DNA from 2 places in the Lentibacillus daqui genome. Region 2 is predicted to be linked to the other one. Evidence: a T-box and tRNA genes for the amino acid it is inferred to sense, from the RefSeq annotation. Region 2 holds a T-box; the other holds one or more tRNA genes.
What was found. The T-box of region 2 lies ahead of thrS (threonine--tRNA ligase). A T-box ahead of a tRNA ligase gene usually reads a tRNA of that ligase, here a tRNA-Thr.

Region 1: it encodes a tRNA-Thr, which carries the amino acid that the T-box ahead of thrS (threonine--tRNA ligase) is inferred to sense. The anticodon was not compared.

Annotation. Positions count from the first base shown of each region.
Region 1 is NZ_CP114176.1:388,180-398,052, reverse strand. Features, by position in the region: gene O2S85_RS02115 (lipoate--protein ligase family protein) at 1-758, shown strand, start outside; gene lipA (lipoyl synthase) at 751-1,710, shown strand; tRNA gene O2S85_RS02105 (tRNA-Thr) at 2,038-2,113, shown strand; tRNA gene O2S85_RS02100 (tRNA-Ser) at 2,117-2,209, shown strand; gene O2S85_RS02095 (hypothetical protein) at 2,291-2,500, opposite strand; gene helD (RNA polymerase recycling motor HelD) at 2,662-4,971, opposite strand; gene O2S85_RS02085 (thioredoxin family protein) at 5,160-5,501, shown strand; gene O2S85_RS02080 (short chain dehydrogenase) at 5,652-6,251, shown strand; gene O2S85_RS02075 (RNA-guided endonuclease InsQ/TnpB family protein) at 6,634-7,977, opposite strand; gene O2S85_RS02070 (IS607 family transposase) at 7,964-8,590, opposite strand; gene O2S85_RS02065 (hypothetical protein) at 8,880-9,101, opposite strand; gene O2S85_RS02060 (hypothetical protein) at 9,098-9,436, opposite strand; partial or broken gene O2S85_RS02055 (ATP-binding cassette domain-containing protein) at 9,496-9,714, opposite strand; gene O2S85_RS02050 (GntR family transcriptional regulator) at 9,711-9,873, opposite strand, start outside.
Region 2 is NZ_CP114176.1:1,460,996-1,470,868, reverse strand. Features, by position in the region: gene O2S85_RS07410 (ABC transporter permease) at 1-881, shown strand, start outside; gene O2S85_RS07405 (ABC transporter ATP-binding protein) at 868-1,539, shown strand; gene O2S85_RS07400 (M42 family metallopeptidase) at 1,780-2,865, opposite strand; gene O2S85_RS07395 (dUTP diphosphatase) at 2,934-3,419, opposite strand; gene O2S85_RS07390 (sigma-w pathway protein ysdB) at 3,590-3,982, shown strand; gene O2S85_RS07385 (TVP38/TMEM64 family protein) at 4,014-4,586, opposite strand; gene rplT (50S ribosomal protein L20) at 4,796-5,152, opposite strand; gene rpmI (50S ribosomal protein L35) at 5,209-5,406, opposite strand; gene infC (translation initiation factor IF-3) at 5,425-5,931, opposite strand; ribosomal protein L20 leader region at 6,028-6,157, opposite strand; gene thrS (threonine--tRNA ligase) at 6,258-8,192, opposite strand; T-box leader at 8,267-8,485, opposite strand; gene ytxC (putative sporulation protein YtxC) at 8,546-9,394, opposite strand; gene dnaI (primosomal protein DnaI) at 9,534-9,873, opposite strand, start outside.

The DNA of each region.
Region 1 (9,873 bases), 1.1 Mb from region 2:
ACAGTGAAGGAAAAATCCCGCCCATTTTACGTTTCTATCAATGGGCAAAACCAAGTTTATCTGTTGGCTATTTTCAGGATGTTCATAAAACGATTGATCCATCAGCATTGCAACAGTATAGGATACCAGTGGTTCGCCGGTTAACCGGTGGTAGTGCGGTACTGCACGATGATGAGTTAACCTACAGTCTTGTTATTGCGGAGAACAAATCATTTATCCCAGCATCTATCACGGAAGCTTACTATGTTCTATCCAAGGGTATCTTTGACGGGTATGCCAATTTAGGAATCACAGTCGATTATGCCAAACAAAGACATTCCATTCAAAACCGTTCTGCAGTGTGTTTTGAAAGACCGGCGTTATACGAGTTGCTGGCGGGTGGGAAGAAAATATCCGGCAATGCACAAACCCGGCAAAAAGGAGTATTGCTGCAGCATGGATCGATTCCACATTCCATGAACAAAACGATACTTTTCGATCTATTCCGTTTTCCAAGTGAGGAAATACGAGAAAGAAAAAGAGCAGCATTTGATACAAAAGCAACAACCATCCGTCAAGAAACAAACCGATCCATATCCATGAGCACTATGAAAGACGCGTTTAAACAAGGTTTTGAAACTGGAGTAGATATCAAACTATCTCCATTTGAATTAACCAATCAGCAATGGGAGGAAGTCTACCAGCTAGCTGCTGATAAATACAGCAATCATGATTGGAATTTCAAACATCATTCAAAGGAGCGTGTACTTAATGGCTAAACAGGAGGAATACATAAGAAAACCGGAATGGCTGAAAACAAAAATCAATACGAACCAATCTTACCGTGGATTAAAGAAACTCATGCGTGATAAACGATTAAATACCGTTTGCGAAGAAGCACGCTGTCCGAACATCCACGAATGCTGGAGTGAACGAAAAACGGCAACTTTTATGATTCTTGGTGACACTTGTACCCGCGGCTGCCGTTTTTGTGCAGTTAAAACTGGATTACCAAACGAACTGGATTGGGGAGAACCTACTCGTGTTGCGGAATCCGTATCGATTATGGGCTTAAAACATGTTGTTGTGACAGCAGTCGCTCGCGATGACCTAAATGATGGGGGCGCTGCGGTATTTGCGGAAACGGTAAGAGCCATCCGCCGTGAAAACCCTGGCTGCACGATTGAAGTGTTACCATCGGACATGAAAGGTGACTACGAAAGCCTGCATACTTTAATGGATAGTGAACCAGACATTTTTAACCATAACATTGAAACAGTACGCAGATTAACTAAACGCGTACGGGCAATTGCAAAATACGACCGTTCCTTACAATTGCTGGAACGGGTAAAAGAAATAGCACCAAATACACCAACCAAATCAAGTATTATGGTCGGTCTAGGCGAAGAAAAAGAAGAAATTTTACAAGCGATGGATGACTTATTGGCACACAACGTAGACATCATGACAATCGGTCAATATTTGCAACCAACAAAAAAACACTTAAGGGTTGAACGTTACTACCACCCGGATGAATTTGCGGAACTAAAAGAAATTGCCTTAAAAAAAGGATTCCGTCATTGTGAATCAGGCCCGCTTGTACGATCTTCCTACCATGCCGATGAGCAGGTCAGCCAAGCTTCAGCCCAGCGCAGGATCAATTATATGAAAGGCTATGAGGAGCAGGAGAATAAGAAAGTAGATTTTTCTTTGGAGATGTTTAACAATTAAAGTGTGATCATGATTTCCCAAATGAAAACCCCGGCTCATTATATATATCTGCTGGGGTTTTATCGTTTACAATGATTTGGTTATTCATAGCCGGCTATTTAACGGCGGTTTCAACCAGTTTTACGGCGATTTCGGGTAAATTATCGACGGTTTCAGCACTTTTATCGGCGGTTCGCAATTGTTCCCACTTTAAGTCATGACTCGCACGCCGAAAATTAACCGAATTCTGCTCTCTAACTTTAAAAAATCACCGCAAAATAGTTGAAGAAATGATTAAAATGTATTATGATACTCTATGTGCTTTACAAAAAAAGTCATACTTTAGATGCTGGTGTAGCACAGCTGGTAGTGCACGTCACTCGTAATGACGGGGTCGAAGGTTCGAATCCTTTCACCAGCACCATCCGGAGAAGTACCCAAGCCCGGCTGAAGGGGACGCACTCGAAATGCGTTAGGACGTTTTCGCGTCGCGTGGGTTCGAATCCCACCTTCTCCGCCATTAATTGATACATAATCAAATAATCTTTTCACACCTTTTCTACAATTTCTCTTCTTGATCTCGTTTGATTAAATCCCAAACCTATTTATAAAACCCAATCGAATGCAGAAAAAGTACGCCAATAATCGCAAAGATAAATCCTGTAATTAATATTAACAAAGGGGTTTTAAAGTTTTTCTTATCCTCAAACCAGGCAATAATTGCAACTCCTAAAATCAGCAGCATACTTAACAGCACTGCCACAAACGGATTAGTTGGTGTTATCCAATCATACCAGTTCCCGCCATTCATGGGTATCACTCCTTTTGCCCTTATCTATCAAAGGGGGATCAAAGAATTCCTTCTATCCTATCTATATTTTACTATAAGTACAAACATGAATCATCGAAAAAAATAGTTTTCCGATATAGAACGGAAATCCCTCCAACACGATGTTGAAGGGACTCCCTTATCTACGCGTTTAACACCTCATATTTATCTTCTTGTGCTTCCAATATAAATGGATTGCGCGTACTATCCGTTAGCATCACCAGTTCATGCATTGCTCTTGTACAAGCCGTGTAAAATAACGTCCGATCTGCTTCTGTCGTATACGTTTTGGCCGATGCTTCCGGAATAATCACTGCATCAAATTCAATTCCTTTCGCTAAGTACACCGGCAATAGTAAAATGCCCTTTTGAAACGAGCGGGTTTCTTCATTGATCCGCGTTACAGCCCATCTGCCATGTAACTGTTCAAACAGTTCGTCACAACCTTGCTGCGTTTTACAAATAAGTGCAATCGTTTCATGACCATTCTCTTTCAATTTCTGTATTGTTTTAACCAGCGGATCAGCGGCATTTCCCTGGTAAGTAACCAACAGCGGTTTCCTGCCCTCCCTGTTAAATGGCTCGATCATTTCACCCTCGGGAGCAAACTGGGTTGTAAAGTCCACAATTTGTTTGGTGGATCGATAGCTCTTAGTCAAGACAATTCGTTCATAACTTTCATCCGCTTGGGCTGGTGCAAGCGGGCTTCCCTGAATAGTATGCGTGTAGATTGCCTGATTCACGTCTCCTAGCAGCGTCATCCTTGTATAAGGGAATTGGTGCTTGATGTAGGCAAACTGAAATGGCGAATAATCCTGCGCTTCATCAATCAATAAATGACGGACTGATCGATCGGCACTGTCACCTAACAGACACCCTTTAAAATATGCATATGCAGTTGCCTCCTCCCATGCCAAGTACCCTTTAGAAAGGGCGGCAATAGTCTGTTCCTTTATTTCCTGCCAATGGCTTGGAGCAACTGCCGGCGACCAATCGGTAAAAAATTTCCGATAGGTTGCCAGAACATGCACGAACTGGAATTGCTTTACGCGTTTTTTCAATCCGGAAAAGGCTTTTTTTACCACTCTTTCCCGCAAAAAGTCTTCTTCCGTTTCATCCGCATATAACTCATCCTGATCCTGCTTTTGCATATGGTAATGGGCCTGCAAATATTCCTCTTTATCCAATAACTCAACCTGCTCCATGACCCAATCCTTGTTTTTTTCCTTACGCTGTTGCTTCTGTATTTCACTTAGCAACCATTTGGCAACAAGCTCTAATTTATTTGGAATGGCAATAGCCGGATGAAGGGAATAAAAATAGTCTTGGATTTGTTCTTTGGTAACAAATACCTGTTTACGAAATGATATATTTTTAAAAATTAATCCTTCTTCCGCTAAACTTGTTATAAACGCATCCAAATGCTGTTTAAACGTGATACCTGATTTATAATCAATACATGCCATTTTTGTTTGATAATCTTCATCCTGTGCTCCCGTTAATTTATATTCCATATGTTGAAATGGTGACTCAACGGTTAGCTTACTTCCGATTTTGTCTACCAAATATTCATAAAAAGTCGTTTGTCGCACATTCGCTTCTCCGAGTTCAGGCAGGACATTGGCTACATAACTACTAAACAACGGGTTTGGTGAAAATAAGACAACATTATCAGCATGTAATGTCTCGCGATGTCTATACATTAAAAATGCAATTCGTTGTAATGCAGCGGATGTTTTGCCGCTGCCAGCCACGCCCTGAACCACAAGATAACGATGCCGTTCGTCACGGATGATTTTATTTTGCTCCTTTTGAATTGTGGACACGATACTTTTCATTGTCGTACTGGCATTATTACCAAGCGCTTGTTGCAACAGTTTATCGCCAATGGTAACACCTGTATCAAACATCCCTTTAATGACGCCGTTACGGATAATAAATTGCCTTTTTAGCGTCATCTCGCCTGAAATGGTACCGCTCATGGTTTGATATGCAGCTTTTCCAGGGGAGTAATCGTAATAAAGGCTGGAAATTGGGGCGCGCCAATCATATACCAGAAATTCCTCGTCAAGCTGATCCATCAATGAGGCAATCCCGATATAAATCGGCTCACTTGTGGTTTCCCCATCCGCTCGAAAATCAATCCGGCCAAAATAGGGATTGTTTTTTAGTCGTTTTAACGTTTTTAATTCCTCACCTATTTTTCCATGGAATCGTTCGCGTTCGGATAATAGTTCTGCTTGTTGTTTGATACTTGCCTGTGTTTCGATAACATCATCAGGTTCATCCAGATTTACGGTCACATCCTCCCAGAAGTTTTGCCGCAGATCGATAACACTTTCCTTTAACCCGGATGACTTCGCATATAACTTTTTCTGTCGTTGGTGAATTTCCTCAATTACTTGGTTCACCCGGTGTTGTTCCGCTTCCCGATTTTCGTTTTCTTCACTCATCGAACTCCCCCATTTGAGTTAAGACTTATATATTGACATTTTGATTTAAATGTAGTAAAATTAGTGTGTGTAAACTGTGTGGATTGAAATTAAAACATCAGTAATATTTTAATGATACAACGTTAGCGCTTAGCTTGCAAGGATGTTTTGCAATTTATACGCGGCGTTTTTTTATGGAGGTTTTTACGATGGAATTTACAGAACTAACCTCGCTTTCCGCAATAAATGACTTTATCCGAAACCATCAACTCTCCTTCCTGTTTATATCACGCCCCGACTGCAGTGTATGTCACGGTCTGTTCCCACAAGTACAAGTATTAATGAAAAATTACCCTGAAGTGGCGTTAGGTCATATCAACGCTGATCAGGTACCGGAAATAGCTGGAGCATTTTCCGTTTTTACCGTGCCCATCCTATTATTTTTTATCGATGGAAAAGAATATATCCGTGAGGCCCGAATCGTTCCGCTGGATTTGTTAGAGGAAAAAATAAATAAAATATATCAACATATGGCTGGATCATCTGAATGATTCAGCCATTGCTTGTTGATAAGAATCATAAGTCAGGTGATTGCACATAAATTTATTTACAGATGCCTTTATGTTGAGTGATTTCACATTATTTTTTCAAGCATGTTATCATTAGTAAGTACCAGCACGATGAACAGGAGGAGTAGACCAATGAAAATACTTATCGTCGGTGCTAGTGGCACCATTGGAAAAAAGGTTGTAGAAACGTTAGAAAAAGATCATGACCTCATTCGGGCGGGAAGAAATGGTGCCGATGTACAGGTTGATATCACCTCGGAAGCCAGCATCCGCAACATGTATGAAACAGTCGGACGGGTGGATGCGGTTATTAATGCCTCTGGTGGTGCCAATTTTGCCTCTGTTTCAGAACTGACTCCGGAATTGAATGAAAAGGGAATTGAAAGCAAGCTAAAGGGGCAAATCAATTTGGTGCTTCTGGGATTAGACCATGTAAACGATAATGGGAGCTTTACACTAACAACCGGTATTATGATGGATGACCCGATTCGTCAGGGGGCTTCTGCGGCGATGGCCAACGGTGGTGTCAAGGCATTCGTTAAATCGGCCGCCATCGAAATGCCGCGGGGAATCCGGATTAATAGTGTCAGCCCTAATGCCGTTCAGGAATCCTGGGATCGGTTGGAGAGTCTCTTCCAAGGGTTTGACCCAGTTCCTGCCCAACGTGTTGCACTAGCATATAAAAAGAGTGTACTCGGGGCACAGACAGGGCAAAATTACGAGGTGTATTAAGTTTACAACTCGAAATTGTCAGCACGCAACTAAATTTAAGTACAGTAAAAATCCTGGCCAGTATATACCTAAGCCAGGATTTTTGCTGTTATCTTTTTTAGCTATAGAAGATTTCCAAGAGTCCGGATATGTTGTCTGTCTTTTTTTCCAACCATAAAATGATAGCTAAGATGTGTTACCGTAATCAATCGTCCTCCGCTTCCCCATCAAGTGAAAAGTCGTTAATGATAATAAACAATTCGAGATTCTTGATATCATCGTTAACCTTCGTTGCAACTGTCCGCACTCCTTTGTCTATTTAAACCTAACCGAAATTAAGCCTAAAATTAACCAAAGACCTCTTCTCTGTTACCAAGAAAAATGTTTGTTTCAACCCTCGGATTTACTTCCCGAGGCCAGCAGATGGGGTCAAACCACAAGCAATCTTTGCCTGTTTAAAATCCCACCACACTGTATACATAGGGGATTCCACACCTATGTAGCCTGCGCGAGGCAATCGCTTTTTGGCTTTCTTTCCGATATTAACTGCACTGTTGATATCTCTCGAAAGCGTTGTACCGCAGTTTACACATGTAAAGCTGCGAATGGAAGGGTCCTTTTTCTCCTGATGACTACAGACACAACAGGTTTTGGTTGTATCCCGTTCATCAATCTTTTGATAATGCTTGCCACTTTTCGCTTGCACCCAGTTTAATATACGGCGAAACTGTCCAACTGGTGTTTGATTTAACATGGCCCTTCTCATCGTCCCGTATTTCGCCACATCGGGAGTCGGAGTATAATCACCAATGTAGATCGCATCGTAACGCTTGGAAAAATAATGCGCATAGCTAAATAACAGCGTCTTCATTTGTTCTCGACGTTTTAATTGCGCCTTTTCCAAAGCATGATTAAGTCTTTTCCAACGTTTGCTTGGCTCAAAATAGGTGACGTTTGGGGTGCATACCAGCTTATTAAATTTTTCACATTTGTCCCGTTTTGATTTGATTTCATCGATTCGTTTATCCCAATACTTCAACAGTGCATTCATCGATTTCAATTCATATGATTTTCCATCACTGCCTAATCCCACCGCCAGATTCTTATGGTTGGGATCAAATACAATAAACGATTGTTCCTTCACCTTGGTGATTTCTTTGACATCTTCTATTGTAAAAATGGCATAATACGAATCCAGATCCTTTGTAATGCGAAGGGTTTTGATTCTCTCCGTTTCGCTTAGTTCTACCGCTTCCACGAGTCCAACTTTGATTTTGATGGTCTTCTTAGCCTTTTTATCTTTTTTCTTTAATTCCTTGTATTCTTCATCTGTTAACTTGCCAAAACTTAAGGAAAGCAGATTGGTATCCAATAATTTAAAGCCTTTTTTTGGTTCATCATAATATAGCGAAAACCACTTCTTTTTCCATGAACGATATTTTGGTTTCTCATTCATTAATTTTGGATCAAAAAATCGTTCATAGGCATCTTTTAACCGTAATGCCGTATTTTTCAATGGGGAGGAATGGACTTTAAACAAAAATGGGTTTTCCCCTTTTATTTTCGGTACTTCATTCCTCAGGTTTCTGCCGGAAAGCAGTTTTTTCTTTTTTCCATTGCGATAATCTTCCTCCACCGCATCAAGCAATTGATTGTACAGCCAGTTGCACATTCTGGATTGAGAATCTAGTAACTGCTTGTTTTCTTTTGTAACCACCAACCGTACCTTTTTATTATACGTAAGCATGGCCGTTGTCCTCGATGACCTGTTTCACCGCTTGTTGCAGTTTCTTTCGCTTATGACTTCTGCTTCCATACAAGCGGCTGCTAAAGACAGTAATAATGGAAAGCATATCCTCGACTAACTCCTGCTCATATGTTTTATCCTCTGTATGGTTGACGATTTCAATTTTCACATGATGGAAGGCACATATTTGTTCCAACAATTCATACCCAAAACGTAGTAACCTATCTTTATAGTTGACGACAACTTTCTCCACCTGATTGCTTTGCGCCAGCCGGATTAATTCTTTTAGTCCTCTTTTATCGTCATTCAAACCACTTCCCAGATCCTTTATAATACGAAACTGATATCCATTTGCCGAACAATACTGCGAAACGGTATGGATCTGCCTTTTTAAATCTTCCTTTTGGTCCGATGATGAGACGCGGCAATACCCAATAACAATTTTGTCTTGAAGTGGTTTCAAATCATGCTTGATAGCACTAAGGTCTTCTATAGCATATCTTCTATGGCCACCGGTGGTTCGAGAGGATGTTATCTTCCCCTCTTTTTCCCACCTTCTTAATGTAGTGGGATGAACACCAAGTATGCTGGATGCTTCATCGATGGTATACATGTTAGCGATCCTCCTCATTTTATTTCTACTTACAAGGTTCGACATAAAATGCAAGAATCCTGCTAAAAAGTAATTAATTTTAAATAATTTAGATTAAACTGTTTTGATACCCCTCATATTCCGTTTTTCCAGATTTCAAATCTACGACCATGACCGAGGTATCTTGCTGCCCGAATTGCTGGTTACTCACAATATAGAGGTGATCATCCCTTACTTTTATAAGCGGGCGGCCCATTGCTTCCGCTTGATAGGATTTTGGCAGGTTGATCGTCTGATGTTCTGTTATTTTCTAAGCATTTGTGTCATAAGCAATGATGTTTAGTTGATTCCCTTTTGCCTTAGTGAAATATAGTGTTGTTCCATGAACCGATTCGACTTTTGCCCCTTCTCGCAACTCTTTGGGTAATGATAATTTTTCCTGCTGATTGGTTTTCAAGTCATAACGAACTACATTACTGCCGATATATGACACTTCCCCATCCTCAGGCGCAACCTTACTGTCTTCCTTCACAATAAATATATCGTTCGGTTCGCTATTACCTGCATCTTTTGGTAATACCTACATGCCTGTTGATGCATCACTTTCCATTTTTTCCGAACGGGATTGGATCGTCTCTTCACCAACGATTTTACCAGCATGTATGTCCAAGTCATATACATGCATTTCTGTATCATCGGCGCTACAAACCATAAGGAATTAGTAATCTGATCAAATGACATCGCCCCATTATCACGTAAAACGACTTCCTGTGAAACATGTTCTTCATGAATGTTGTGGCTAGCCATATTGAGATAACCTTTTGCTTTAACAATAACCCCAACAAACTGCATAACAACAGTTACCATGATTAAAGCAAAATAAATTTTGACAAATCGCTCAAATTCAAAATGAACCAGTTTCAAATAATGTTTTCATAGCTATGTTTGTTGAGTTTTCCCCCATCAATTAAAATCTGCCCGCCGTTAATTGGGGTCAGTGCCATAATCGCGTTAAGAATCGTTGTCTTTCCTGCACCATTGATACCAATCAAACAGGTAATCTCCCCTTTATTAGCGGTGAAGGAAATGTCGTTAAGTACTTGTTTACGACCAAATTTTTTCTGTACATGTTTAACTTCAATCACGCTTTTCCCTCCTGTTCATTTTTTGCTGCGTATTTTTCCTTCACTAAATCCAGCACCTCATCCACCGGTACTTGTATCGAATGGACAGCCTCAACAAAGGAATTAACTGCCTGTATAATCAGCTCTTCCCTTACCGCTTTTAACGTTTGTTCATCTTTT
Region 2 (9,873 bases):
GCCATCAATTGAAAAAGCATCAACTTGACAGTATCTTTATTATTCATGATGGTTACGGAGAAGACATTTTTCATGACAATCGAAATCAATTGCTAACGGGCTATCGATCAGATCTATCCTTTGCGTATACCCCGGTAAAAGAAATGATTCTGTCGTATATCCAGCAGCAAACCGGCAGATCAAAAGCGGTTCATACGGTACAGGAACTCACTGGCCAGTATGCTTCACCCAAGCAATGGACACGAGACGAAATTGTTACAAAAGCAGATGAAATCCAGTTGGAAGAAAACCTGTTAACATCATCTTTTTCTTTTGGTAAAACAGCATCATCACCAAATAACGATACCAAGTTGATCAACATATGGGGGATATGGGCGAGTTTTACCTTGCTGGCAACGCTTTTGTTGTTTGACTGGATTATTCATGAAAAACATGCAAGTATCAGGCTGCGGTTTGCATTTATGCGCTGGTCATTGAAACATTATCTCATCTTGAATTTTATGATCTATACCACTCTATGCCTTATTTTTGATGGGATCACCATCATTACGTTTTGGCTCATGCTTGGTGAACGAATACCGATTTGGAGCTGGATTTGTTTCAGACTGTTCTTGAATATGGCTATCTTTTTATTCTCAAACCTGTTTAAACGATCATTCCATTATTATATGACAGCATTTGCTCTAACGCTAATTTTCGCGATTGGCAGTGGAGCGATCATCCCTGTTAATGGGATAATAAATCGTTGGCCGTGGATTACAGAACTCAACCCGATTCAGCCGTTTCTGGATGGCGAGTACTGGAACCTGTCATCTTTAGTGATTTTAGTTCTGGCATTTATCTGGTATTGCAGAAAGGAGGAATTTTATGCTTCACGTTGAACAACTGGTAAAGGACTATGGGAAAAAGCGAATACTGGATCATATCAGCTTTTCCATAAAACCTGGCGAAATCATCGGACTTGTCGGGGAAAATGGTGCAGGAAAGTCGACTTTAATGAAAATATTAGCTACCCTTATCCAGCCTACATCTGGCACAATCAACTTCCATGATCTGGATTATCGGCAAAATCGCAAAAAGGTGCGTCGACAAATCGGATTTGTTCCCCAGGACATTGCTGTATGGGAAGAATTCAGTGTAGAAGAAAACATGGTCTTCTTTGAACATTTATCATGGAAAAAGAAAAATAAAGAAGTTTTACATAAGCTTTGTCTGGACATGAATTTAGAAAAATGGAAGGAACCGGTGAAATCATTATCAGGTGGTATGAAACGCAAACTGAATTTGGCAATTACGCTAATCCACGATCCATCGCTATTATTATTGGATGAACCAACTGCCGGGATTGATTTAAAGTCACGTAAAGAAATTGGCATGTACTTACAAAATCAGGCGACAAGTCAGAATATGACCATCATGTATACGTCGCATGATATGGATGAGATTATCGATTTGTGTGACCGCGTTTTCTGTATTGGCCATGATCCCTTTTACCAGCAAATCCTGCAAAAGGCCGGTAAAGACATTGTAAAATTATAAAGTGAAACTTCATTCAGTGGGAGTTTCCTTTCCTCCCCTACTGATCCAGAGGAACAGAATCAGGAATTTACGGGCTGTTTATCCCCCGCCTTCCTGGACACGTATTTAGCGTAAAAAGCGGCAGCAGTTTATCACTGTTGCCGCTTTTTCGGTTGTTTTTTTATGGAATAGAAAGTATAAAATTTGCGTCTGTATGAAGTCTTTAACTAGAAAGTCCCGTTCTGCTCCAGCGCCTTTGATTTATCCAAACACAATCTCTTTTACTTTATCGCGATCCAACTTTTTAATAACTTCTACAATCAACTTCACGGCATTTTCAAAATCATCACGATGTAAAATTGCGGCATGGGAATGAATATACCGAGTGGCAATGGTAATGGATAAAGCAGGGACACCATTTGTCGTCAAATGAATGGAACCTGAGTCCGTTCCGCCACGTGCAATCGATGTATACTGATAAGGAATATGCTGCTCATCAGCGGTATCAACAACCAGATCGCGAACACCTTTATGTGAAACCATGGATGCATCGTACAAGACAAGTTGCGGTCCTTTACCAAGTTTGCTGTCCGCATCTTTGTCAGATACTCCTGGCGTATCACCAGCGATACCAACATCCACGGCAAAACCGATATCTGGTTTAATCGTATGAGTTGCTGTTTTCGCTCCACGCAAACCCACTTCTTCCTGTACCGTACCAACGCCATACACGATATTCGGGTGATTCACATCTTTTAACTGTTTAAGCACTTCAATAGCGATTGCACAGCCAATGCGATTGTCCCAAGCCTTGGCCAATAACATTTTTTCATTTTTTAATGGGGTGAATTCAAAATAAGGAACAATTGCATCCCCGGGACGAACCCCAAAATCACTTGCCTCTTCTTTACTGCAAGCCCCAATGTCGATGAACATATCCTTTATTTCGATTGATTTTTTCTTCGCTTCAGCGGATAAAATATGCGGTGGTTTCGACCCAATAATTCCGGTTACGTCCCCTTTTGCGGTCATAATTGTCACACGCTGGGCAAGCATAACCTGGCTCCACCAGCCGCCAGTAGTTTGGAAATAAACAAACCCATCATCATCAATCCTGGTAACCATAAAGCCAACCTCATCTAAATGACCGGCAACCATAATCTTTGGTCCATTTTCATCACCTGTTTTTTTGGCGATGAGACTTCCCAAATTATCCGTAGACATTTCATCGGCATATGCTTTAATATAGTCTTTCATTACTTCCCTTACTTCTTTTTCGTTGCCCGGAATTCCTCTGGCATCCGTTAAATCCTTCAACATGGTTAATGTTTCGTCCAAATTTGCCATATGTATCCATATCCTCCTTTATCAATCCAACTTTATTATAACGGTATCAATTTAAGATTACCAAATAATTAATAGCCATGATCCTGCCGTTCATAGTTAATCCCATTTTTCTCTATGTAGGCATCATATATGTCCTCTTCGTCAAAACCTAATTTCTTTCCAAGCTGTAAATAAGTGACAAACATATGGTGATAATTGGCCAAAGACGGATCTTGGTTAAACAATACGCATGCTTCAAACACAAGGTTAAATTGCTCGGTTTCCGTATTCATGACCGGTTCAATTGGTTGTGTTTCATATTGATATCCACTATCAAGCCCCAACGACATCATAAAATGCAAACCGTCAACATACTCAGCTAAAATAATCTCTTTATCACTTTTAGGCTTTTTACTCCAAAACTTGAAACAGCGTGTTTCATTGGCCAATTCGCCGATTTCTACGAGAAGGGCGAGTACCTTTTCCGAAAATAAATCCTTGCCTGTTATGCCCTGATTGTTTTCAATATATTGGTCCAATTTTTCCTGCATAACAAATAATCTATTCCAGTCCATTTTTGCTTCACTCCTTATTACCTTGATTGTATCACGAATAAAATGAAACCCAAATGAATTCTCATCCGTATTAGGGGATAATACGTTAGAGGATGTTCAAAAAGTCCGGTAAAAATGACATGCCCCTTTATCCTCCTTTTGAACACACTCTTTTGGGGAGACGGTTAATGATGATAGTGTTTTTATTTCGTGTACTGATCTTGATTGCGCTGGTTTTTTTGATATATACACTATTGCAATATTTGCGGAATCCACGAAGGAAAATACAAATCGCCAAACAACAAAAAGAGTTTTTCCTGCTGGATGATGAACAAAACAGTAAAAAAAACTTGCAATTCGTGTATAAAGGCTGTCTGTTCGAAGGGGAGAAATATTTGGGAACCACGGATCAGGCATTTGAAGTGGTTACGATACAAGTCACCGTTCCAGAGCCCCTTGATCTACGTGGATTAACAAGAGATGACTTGTACTTTTTGGAAAAGGAACTATTAATACGCTATCCTTATGCCCAGATTGAGTGGAAACACCCAATCAATCAACTGCTTATCAGCCCCACAGACTAAATGATGCCCACCTTTTATAGATGGGCATCATTTATGTGCTCACTTGGAAAAAATCCCGCCATTTAATCACAATTTCCTTTCGTCTTAATAAATAAATGAGGGGTAATAAGGCAATTAAACATATGGATACATAGAAAGGAGAGAGGTTTGATATCCATTGACCAACAGACGTATAGACGAATGCAAGTGGTATATTTGATAGCAATGATGATCTAGCGTAATCCTTAAAACCTGCTGTAATTTGAATCAAACAAAGAGATAAGAGGTGAAAATGAATAAATGGTACAAGTCGTAATATAGCGATTTGTGAAGTTGTAAAATCAGCATGCTTGCCAATCAGTTTTTGTTGCAAATTTGTCAGCCGATCAAGGTTTTTGGGCATAAAACGTATAATACCATAAAAAGCCAAACTTGATAATGTAATACCGATAAGGGAATAAAAGGTCCCCTCCACAGTTCCGAATATAATCCCACCGGAAACACAGATAAAAACAACGGGAAGAAAGAATAACGGCCGTAATAAATGAACCGTGATAAATAATAATGGTGCAAATAGTCCTCCCATTTCGATGATCGTCATGAGGTAATTACCAAACAATTCCATAGATGTCCTCCTCTGCGTTGTCATTTCGGCAATCTTTTTCCATAACGAGTAGTACATGTATATGACAATAGACGAGCCTTTATGACAATAACAAGTAAATAGACAAATAATTGATTGGTAAACACCTAACTTGGAAGGGCGAAGAATGAATTTCATTAAATAAAAAATGACCACCCTTTAATATCCAAAGGACAGTCATTTTATAAAACCTATTTTAAAGCTGCTTTTGCTTTGTCAGCCAGTTGGGTAAATGCTTGTTCGTCATTAATTGCGAGATCTGATAACATTTTCCGATTCACTTCAATTCCGGCTACTTTTAAACCGTGCATTAATTTGTTGTAAGAAAGATCGTTCATCCGTGCAGCGGCATTAATCCGTGCAATCCAAAGTTTACGGAATTCCCGTTTCTTTTGTCTGCGGTCACGATAAGCATACTGACCCGATTTCATTACTTGCTGTTTTGCTGTTTTAAATAAAGTCCGTTTCGAACCATAATAACCTTTAGCTAATTTCAATACGCGTTTACGACGTCTGCGCGTAACTGTTCCACCTTTTACACGTGGCATAATAATTCCCTCCTAATACAATTGACTTAATATCCTGGTTTCATACAATCTGCAACTTATTTATATGGAAGCATTGGATTAATACGCTTATAGTCACCAGATGCTACAAGTGCGGATTTACGTAATTTACGTTTTTGTTTTTGTGATTTGTGTGCAAACATATGACTCGTATATGCATGTGAACGTTTCAGTTTCCCGGAACCAGTTCGTTTGAAACGTTTTTGTGTCCCTTTATGAGTTTTCATTTTAGGCATAGTAATTTCCTCCTGCAATTATTTTTTCTCGTTCGTTGGAGCAAGCATAATAAACATATTGCGTCCTTCCATTTTTGCTTTGGACTCCACTGTAGAAATATCTTTCACTTCTTCAGCTAAACGGTTCAATACTTCCTGACCCAGCTCCTTGTGGGTAATCGCACGACCACGAAAGCGAACCGATGCTTTAACTTTGTCCCCTTTTTCAAGGAATTTACGAGCATTTTTTAATTTAGTATTAAAATCATGATCACCAATTCCCGGTGTAAAGCGAACTTCTTTTACATTAATAACTTTTTGCTTTTTGCGTGCCTCTTTTTCTTTCTTTTGCTGTTCAAAACGATATTTACCGAAGTCCATAATTCGGCAAACAGGTGGTTTTGCATTCGGAGCAACCAATACCAAATCAAGGTTTCGTTTTGCCGCAATATCCAGTGCTTCATTGCGCGATTTCACTCCAAGCTGATCACCATTTGAATCAATTAAACGTACTTCCCGGGCACGAATTTTTTCATTGACATTCATATCTTTGCTAATAGCCAGCCACCTCCAAAATATTTTTAAGATGTTCAAAAGTCCATTGTTCCCCTTTGAACGCTTTAATCGTTGACAAGTTATTTTCGCATAAAAAACGTGTCGGTACACAGATGCACCCACACGTCTCCAAATAGTCTATCAGGAATATATGGAACCAGTCAACAGCAATCACTTGCGTCGAACAGGTGAGAAGCGGGTGCTCCTACTTGTCTTTCGATCATTAAATTCAGCTTATATAGAATAACATCAAACTGTATATATGTCAAATACAGGATTTGTCCCCACAGCCTGAAATTAACATGGGATTGTTCGTATCACAATGTTTTCTCGACGATTTCCGTTGTAATTAATTGTTTAAATGCTTCGAATGACATGGTTTCTGATTGTTTTTCTCCATATCGACGGACATTAACAGCATTGTCATTCATTTCATTATCACCGACAACTAATGCAAAAGGTATTTTTTGTGTTTGCGCTCCACGGATTTTATAGCCGATCTTTTCGTCACGCTCATCCACTTCGACGCGTACACCTTCCAGTCTAAGTTTATCTTCTACCCGTTTGGCATAATCCAAATGGGCTTGCGGTGCTACCGGAATTACCATGGCTTGTACTGGTGCCAGCCATGTTGGAAATGCGCCTTTATATTCTTCCAATAAGAAGGCAACAAAGCGTTCCATTGTTGATACAACACCACGGTGGATAACAACAGGACGATGTTCCTTGCCATCTTCACCAATATATGTCAGATCAAAACGTTCAGGCAATTGGTAATCAATCTGAACGGTGGACAATGTTTCGTCTTTTCCAATGGCTGTTTTTACTTGTACATCAAGTTTGGGACCATAAAACGCAGCCTCACCAATTGCCTCAACATACTTAACACCCATTTCTTCCATCGTTTCTCTCAGCATCGACTGAGCTTTTTCCCACATTTCATCATTGTCGATGTACTTCTCTTTATCTTCAGGATCGCGGTATGATAAGCGGAAATAATAATCCTTTATTCCGAAATCTTCATATACTTTCTGAACAAGTTCGACGACACGGATAAATTCGTTCTTCAACTGATCCGGTCGGGCAAAGATATGTGCATCATTCAATGTCATGGCCCGAACCCGCTGTAGTCCCGCCAGCGCACCGGACATTTCATAACGGTGCATCATCCCGAGTTCTGCAATCCGGACCGGCAGATTACGATAGCTGTATAATTGATTTTTATAAACCATCATATGGTGCGGACAGTTCATTGGTCGCAACACCAAATCCTCATTATCCATTTCCATTACCGGAAACATGTCATCTTGGTAATGATCCAAGTGTCCACTGGTTTTGTATAAATCAAGGCTGCCTAGTACCGGTGTATAGACGTGGTCATAGCCCAGCCGTTCCTCAATGTCAACAATATAGCGTTCGATTGTCCGGCGAATCGTTGCCCCTTTTGGCAGCCACATCGGCAACCCCTGGCCAACTTTTTGTGAGATGGTGAAAATACCCAGTTCCTTACCAAGTTTCCGGTGATCACGTTCCTTACGTTCCTCCAAAATCCGCAAGTATTCGTCGACCTGGCTTTGCTTTTCAAACGCTGTACCATAAATTCGCTGCAACTGTTTGTTATTACTGTCACCACGCCAATACGCACCAGAGATACTCAACAATTTAAATGCCTTGATCTTGCTTGTTGATGGCACATGGACACCACGGCAGAGATCATAGAATTCACCTTGCCGGTAGATTGTCACCTGTTCATCCTCAGGAATAGCGTCGATTAATTCAAGTTTCAGTTCGTCATCCTGAAACATTTCCTTTGCTTTGTCACGAGTTACTTCAATCCGTTCTATTTCCAGGTTCTCATCAACAATCTTGCGCATTTCCTTTTCAATCCTTGGCAGATCTTCCGGGGTAATGGTATGCTCCATATCCATATCATAATAGAAACCTTCTTCAATCACCGGTCCAACACCAAAGTTAACATGTTTATATAACCGTTTAATCGCCTGAGCCATCAAATGTGCAGTCGAATGCCGTTCAACCTCGATGCCTTCTTTACTTTTATACGTAATAATTTCAATGGCTCCACCTTTAGGTAATTCCCGTTTTAAATCATACAGTTTACCATCTAATTTAATTGCTAATGCTTGTTTTTTTAATCCCGGAGAAATAGAAGCCGCGATATCTTCACCGGTTGTCCCGGCCGGAAACGCTTTTTCAGCTCCATCCGGAAAAATGATTGCAATGTCCGCTGCCATGGTGATCGCTCCTTTTCATAATTTATCTATTGTTATTTAGAACTAAAAAACGCCCACCCCTCTGCATCTGTAAGCAAAGGGACGAGCGTTGGTCACGTGGTTCCACCCTATTTCCCGTAAAAAATACGGCTTTAAATCGTTAACGCAGATTAAACGCTGCTATCTACTTGATACGTTCAATAACAGAGCTCAAAGGCGGTAATCATCTGGTTGTATATGGAAGCTTTCAGCCGATGACTTCCATCTCTTGGTATACAATAAACAAATGATCTTGTCCTTATCAAAACTTGTTCATATGAATGATATAAGTCGTATTATAGCGGTTCATGATAGAAAAATCAAGTCTTTATATGTCACTTTTTTAGATAAAATGTAAACGGGAATTGTTTATATGGTTTAAACTCCACTTTTTCCTCGAAAACATTAATTACAGTTAGCGTTTTTGGTTCCGATGGGTGATCCCCATAAATTTTGATTTTTTTTGGCGCCATGGCAATCAGAGGCGCCAGATTCGACTCATCCTCATCAAGCCCGAGAATATAGAGAGGCTCTTTTTGCATCAGTGTCCGTAACTCCATCGCGGAAAACGGCTTTCCATTGTCTTTAAAAAAGGAAAAAGGGGTCCCCTGCAATACATGAATTACATCATAAGTTGTATCTTTTTTGGCTATATATTCACGAAGCATGTTGACAAATGACTGATGGTCCTCTTCCCGTTTAAACTCGTCGATTGCCAGTCCCACATATTGGACCAATTGATCTTTAAAGGCTTTTAAACGAAACTGAACAATAGAATCATAATGGATCGATGTCGTATTTTTTATATTGGCAATAAATAATGATTGCAAGAGCTGCTCTGGATCCTTATTCTTACGTACCTGCTGGCTATCATCATCTTCACCAGAAAAAATCCAATGCGTCAAATCCAGAATCCGGGCCATTTCATCCGTATTTGAATAATAATAATAATCTTCAATAATATGCTTGATCATATTCGTCAACCGATGAATAATAAAGACATCCGCCATAGCTTTGGCAATCGTTTCCAATGGTTCATTGCCAGGAACCTGATATTGCAGTTGTAATTGATTCCCCCAATTCTTATTAGTTTTCCAACGCAATTCAATTTGCTTGTTATAATGAAACAAATACTCGCAAAAACTGATTACTTCCTTATCCGAACTAAAATAAACTTCCAGCAAACAACATCACCCTCATCCAAGACCAAACTGTTACATTATATGGACAAAGGCATGAAAAAATGTGTAATCCGAATAAACTAGTAACAATAGTAATCCCTTAGCACGAAAAGCTTTCTACTCCACTTTTATATAAATATGTTCATTGGTCACGCCGATTTTCTCCGCTCATCGTGACTTCTGTACTTACTTGCTTGATTCGTTCGATGATTCTGCCCGCTTTTACCTGTTCGACCCCACCGCGATTTGAAAATGCCAATTGACCTTCCAACTGTTCCAGACTGTAATTCGACGTAAAGAAGACCGGCAAGCGTTCCATCATACGGTATTGCAGGATCGATCCCAAAATTTCATCCCGGAACCAGGCTGATTGTGTTTCCGCCCCAATATCATCAAGCATGAGGACATCCGCATGTTTAAAATAATCTATCTTATCATTGATAGAATCATCTTTAATGGAACCTTTCATTTCTCTGACAAAC